Linked DNA regions of Algoriphagus sp. Y33. The protein of the gene in region 1 binds, or shares a complex with, the protein of each later gene. Links are inferred from orthologs where the notes say so. Each region holds a gene or a part of one and is shown on either strand. Other genes may lie near its edges.

Evidence for each region. The genes of interacting proteins can lie anywhere in the genome.
Region 2: the proteins of trxB (region 1) and trxA are in contact, whole or in part, in a crystal structure (PDB 1F6M), measured with the Escherichia coli proteins. The link is inferred for Algoriphagus sp. Y33 from one-to-one orthologs.

Annotation. Positions count from the first base shown.
Region 1 is NZ_CP061947.1:2,297,109-2,300,025, forward strand. The notes cover bases 2-2,917. They hold trxB (thioredoxin-disulfide reductase), read right to left. Parts: upstream 1,974-2,917; coding sequence 1,029-1,973; downstream 2-1,028. Other genes in these bases: ID165_RS09385 (M23 family metallopeptidase), read right to left, coding at 2-1,019; ID165_RS09395 (RNA polymerase sigma factor RpoD/SigA), read right to left, coding at 2,153-2,917. Outside these bases: more of ID165_RS09385, read right to left, coding at 1-1.
Region 2 is NZ_CP061947.1:6,099,999-6,102,843, reverse strand. Bases 2-2,845 are described here. They hold trxA (thioredoxin), read left to right. Parts: upstream 2-1,185; coding sequence 1,186-1,506; downstream 1,507-2,845. Other genes in these bases: selD (selenide, water dikinase SelD), read left to right, coding at 2,599-2,845; mnmH (tRNA 2-selenouridine(34) synthase MnmH), read left to right, coding at 1,572-2,636; dnaE (DNA polymerase III subunit alpha), read left to right, coding at 2-697. Outside these bases: more of dnaE, read left to right, coding at 1-1. UniProt on the Escherichia coli protein: Participates in various redox reactions through the reversible oxidation of its active center dithiol to a disulfide and catalyzes dithiol-disulfide exchange reactions.

The DNA.
Region 1 (2,917 bases):
GTTGAAATTCCATTTAATCGGGTAAGTGAACTGACCGAAACTCCATATTTACGTGCAATAGATCCCAGATTATCTCCTTTTTTCACTTTATGATAGGCATTTGTTCTTGCAGGAACATTTGCTTTTGCCTGAGCAGTATTACCAAAAAGGCCAGGAGTGATTAAATAATTTTGGCTCCGGATTTTATATTCCGGAAAATCATATACTTTCTCCGCATCAAATGCCAAGCCTCGGTAGCGAAGCTCGTAGTGAAGATGTGATCCTGTACTTCTACCTGTGTTTCCTCCTTTAGCTATCAAATCCCCCGCTTTTACTTCCTGTCCTACTTCTACAAGCTGTCTGGATAGATGACCATAAAGTGTTTCCAGGCCATTTTTATGCCTAATTACAATGTAATAGCCATATCCGTACCTGTCATAAGATTTAATACGCACTATTCCATCAAATCCGCTGTACACGGAATCTCCCGTATCCAGATCTAAGTCGGTTCCATAGTGCCAGCGCCTCCATCTGTATCCATATGAAGATGTTATGGGAGTTTTCGCTAAAGGCATTTTCCAATTGTAACCAAAAAATTCATCGTAAAGACGGATATTTACCGTGTCAGTAAAGGTCTTTGGGTCAAAGTTGTAAATGTCAATTTTATTTGAATCCCAAGATGAATAATACTCAAATGCTGTGACCCAAATACTGTCTATTTGAATCTGCTCAGATATTTTGACAAGCTGATTCGTTGGAGCCCAAATGATAATATTCTGATCCTCGCTTATGATAGAACGAACTCGACCTAAATTCACATTATTTTCAAAAATAATGGAATCAGTAACCGAAGATAATGTCCGAAGATAAGAGTCTTGATCGAATGTCCTTAGCTCGATATTTCTCCTCTCATGGCCTACTTCAGAGGGTTGGGTCGTGTTGTTTTTCTTGATAATCTTAGGAAAAATTTGAGCATTGACACTTAAAGTGCCAATGCTCAAATTTATACAAAAGACTAAAAATAGGATCGAATACCTCATTTATTGGGTTTAATCATTCTCGAACTCAGCCAAATACCGTTCAGCATCCAGTGCAGCCATACAGCCAGTACCCGCCGCAGTGACTGCTTGTCGGTAGATGTTGTCCTGCGCATCTCCACAAGCAAAAACACCCTCAACGTTGGTTTTAGTACTTCCTGGGATAGTTTTGATATAACCGGCCTCATCCATGTGAATAAAATCCTTGAATATGGCGGTGTTTGGTTGATGACCAATAGCAACAAAGAAGCCAGAAATAGCAATTTCTGATTTTTCTCCTGTTTTATTATTAAAGATTCTTACACCATTTACTTCGTCCTTACCCAAGATCTCATCAGTCTCTGTGTTCCAGAGAATTTCTATTTTAGGATTGTTCATGACACGTTTTTGCATAATCTGAGAAGCACGCATCTCATCTTTACGAACAATCATATAAACTTTGCTACATATATTGGATAGATACGAAGCTTCCTCGCATGCCGTATCCCCTGCACCTACTACTGCAACTTCCTGTCCTCTGAAAAAGAACCCATCACATACCGCACAGGCAGAAACACCTTTTCCGTTCAGCCTGCTTTCACTTTCTAGTCCCAGCCATTTGGCAGAGGCTCCCGTCGAAATCAAAACTGTATCTGCATTAATAGTGACTTGCTCATCGATAATCACCGTATGCGGCTTAGTAGAGAAGTCTACACTTGTGGCTAATCCATACCTCACTTGAGCACCAAAGCGTTCTGCCTGTTTTCTAAAGTCCTCCATCATCTCAGGACCTGCCACACCATTCGGGTACCCAGGATAATTTTCCACATCATTTGTGATGGTCAGCTGACCACCCGGCTGTCCGCCAGTATATAATACAGGAGAAAGCCCTGCTCTGGAAGCGTATATAGCAGCGGTATAACCTGCCGGTCCTGATCCGATGATCAAGACTTTTACTTTTTCAATTTCTGGTTTCATTAATAATAATATATTAAATTGGGCAAATTTCAGGAATTCTACTCTGGTAACAAAGTTGCATATTGTTAAAATTCCCTAAGCTTGCGGCTTTTGGGAATAATTCTGCTTACCGGCAGACGCATAAATGTAATCTCATAAAAAAAGGGGGCTAAAAACCCCCTTTTATATTGTATGCTTACTTATCCGAGGTAAGGTTTTAGCGTCTTACTACGGGAAGTATGTCTCAGTCGACGGATTGCCTTCTCTTTTATTTGTCGTACCCGCTCTCTGGTAAGATTGAATTTTTCTCCGATTTCTTCCAAAGTCATCGCATGTTCTCCATTAAGACCAAAATAAAGCGTGATTACATCAGCTTCTCTCTGGGTCAAAGTAGAAAGTGCACGTTGAACTTCTTTACGAAGGGAATCATTCATCAAGCCATCGTCAGGCTTTTCGTCCCCGTCATTTTCCAATACATCCAAAAGGCTGTTTTCCTCACCTTGCACAAATGGTGCATCCATAGATACGTGACGGCCGGAGATCTTCATAGTATCCACTACTTCATTGGCAGTTACCTCAAGCACCTCTGCTAGTTCTTCAGGGGATGGCTCACGTTCAAACTTCTGCTCAAGCTCGCTGAATGTCTTGCTGATCTTATTCAATGAACCTACTCTGTTCAATGGAAGACGCACAATTCTTGACTGCTCCGCAAGTGCCTGTAGGATAGATTGTCTAATCCACCATACGGCATAGGAGATGAATTTAAATCCACGGGTTTCATCAAATCGCTGTGCAGCCTTGATCAAACCAAGGTTGCCCTCATTGATCAAATCCCCCAAAGAAAGTCCTTGGTTCTGATACTGCTTGGCAACTGATACTACAAATCGAAGGTTGGCCTTGGTCAGTTTTTCGAGTGCCAATTGGTCACCTTCTCTAATTCGCTTGGCCAGAACTACCTCTTCATC
Region 2 (2,845 bases), 3.8 Mb from region 1 along the record:
TAGTATGGAAGTTCCTCTTCCTACCATTGCTCCGATGGAACCTTTCACCCAACTGCAACAATTAAATATTGAAAAGGAAGTAGTCGGGCTTTACATATCGGGGCACCCACTTGACCAGTTTAGATTGGAAATCGAATCGTTTACCAATGCTTCTTTGCCTGATCTGAATGACTTGGAAAGCTTAAAAAGCCGAAGTGATATCAAACTGGCAGGTTCAGTCTCCAGTTTTGCCCATAGAACTACCAAAAACGGAAAGCCATTCGGAACACTTACGGTGGAAGATTATCAAGGGGCATTTACCTTCTTTCTGTTTGGAGATGATTACGTGAAGTTCAAAGAGTATTTTATGCCCGGTTGGTTTTTATTCATCAGTGGATCGGTAGCAGGCAAGCGCTGGGCAGAAAATGAACTGGAATTTAAAATCGGCAACATCACGCTTCTAGACGAGATTCGTGGCAAAATGGTAAAAGGTCTTCGGGTTAATATTGACTTGGATGATTTAACACTTGATTTGATGGAGAAACTGCAGGCAATCACAGAGAAGTATAAGGGAGATGCCAAGCTGTATTTTGATGTAGTGGATCGTAAGGAAAATATCGCTTTAGAGCTTTTCTCTAAAAGATTCTCAATTGATCCTAGTGCAGAAATGATAAAGGAACTGAAGGAAATACCTGAGGTGGCTTACCGGGTGGTTTAGGAGAATTCTCGGCTTAAGTTCTACTTTCTTAAGAGAATACATAGTTTCATGAATAGTATCAAGTAGTTAGGGCATGCTGAAAAACGCCAATAATAGATCAAAAGCTATCATATTGAATGATTAATCCATTTTTGCTGAGAACGGTTTTTCAGCAAGTGCAAGCTTATTGACCATAATAGGTCTTTATCCATGCATCAGAAAATCCCAAAATCGGGATTTTCAAGCTAGCCCTAGTTAGTAGCTAGATGTAAGGCAGAGAATATTTTGAGTCTTGGCACTTATTCCTAATACTCTTCTATATCACTTGGTATTCATCTACTAAGGACCGCCGTCAAGAATGATAGTATTGTGTACAATATATAAGCTAGTTTCTATCGTTTTCCTCAATGCCCCATAGGCAAAAAAAATAAATCCTTCGGAACTTATTAATACGCTATTGGCTTTTGCACATATATTTGAAATCTCAGAAATTAAAAACCAAACATACAATGGCAAAAGCAATAGAAATTACTGACGCAAACTTTGAAGAAATTATCAAATCCGAACAACCAATCCTAGTGGATTTCTGGGCAGAATGGTGTGGTCCTTGTAAAATGATCGGTCCCGTAGTGGAAGAATTGGCTGGAGATTACGATGGCAAAGCAGTGGTAGGTAAAGTAGATGTGGATGCAAATCCAGCTGTAGCTCAGGCTTTCGGTATCAGATCTATCCCAACACTTCTTTTCTTCAAGGGTGGTGAAATCGTGGACAAGCAGGTTGGGGCAGTTCCAAAATCTGTTTTGTCACAAAAATTAGATGCGCAACTTTAAGAGTTGACTATATTGCATACAGAGCCGCAAGGAATTCCTTGCGGCTTTTTTTATCTTCATACGTTATGGCGGAGCAGTTAATTTCTTTAGATGATTTTTGGAGTTTACGGAATCAGTTTCCTGTGATAGATGCGCGCAGCGAAAGAGAGTTTGACCAAAGCCATATACCAGGCTCCATTAACATTGCCATCCTTAATAATAATGAGCGAATTCAAGTTGGGACACTTTATAAAGAACGAGGTCCAGAAGAAGCAACTATTAAAGGGTTTGAGTTAGTCGGTCCAAGATTTCATTTAATTTTAAAAGACGCTATAAAGCGATTCCCTGAGAAAAAAATAATAATCTATTGTTGGCGCGGCGGGATGAGGAGCCATATTCTTTCTTGGTTATTAAGCATGGTGGGCTTTGAAATCTTCCGCCTTGTTGGAGGCTATAAAACTTATAGGACCTACAGTTATGAACTGGTCCGAAAAGATTGGAATCTAATTGTTTTAGGAGGAAAAACAGGAAGTGGAAAAACTAGATTACTAAAAAAACTCAATGAAGCTGGTGAGCAAATCATCGATCTCGAAGGACTTGCAAATCATAAGGGTTCCGCATTTGGGGCTATTGGACAACCCGTCCAACCTTCAGTGGAGCAATTTGAAAATGAATTTGCAGAAACTTTACAAAATCTTGACCCCGATAAACCCAGCTGGGTGGAAAATGAAAGCCGAAAAATCGGAAGACTAATTCTCCCTGATAAATTCTACCATCAGATGCTTACCTCACCACTGATCGATATTTACAAGACTGACCAAGAACGAATTGATTTGATTGTAAAAGAATATGCAAGCTTACCTCAGGATGAGTTGATTCTCGCTGTTTTACGTATCAAAAAACGTCTGGGGGGATTGCGAACATCCCAAGCGATACAAGCAATTATTGATGGAAATCACGAAGACTGGATCTCAAACATGCTAATCTACTATGATAAGGCTTATACATTTGATCTTGATAAACATCCTGATGGGAAAACGATCCAGTTAGACCTTTCCGGAATTGATGAAGACAAGGCTACACAAATACTACTTGAAGCAAAATCCCAATTTTATGGAAAATACACCTACCCGACTGACCGAGTGGAGTGAAGGCTCAGGCTGTGGTTGCAAAATCGCACCAGCAATTTTAGACCAAATATTAAGTTCAAGTGGATCCTTTTCCCAATCCGACCCAAATTTATTGGTAGGCAATTCGGGAAAGGATGATGCTGCCGTTTATCAGGTGTCAGAAGATTTGGCTGTCATCAATACAGTGGACTTCTTCACTCCTATCGTAGATGATCCTTTTGACTTTGGAA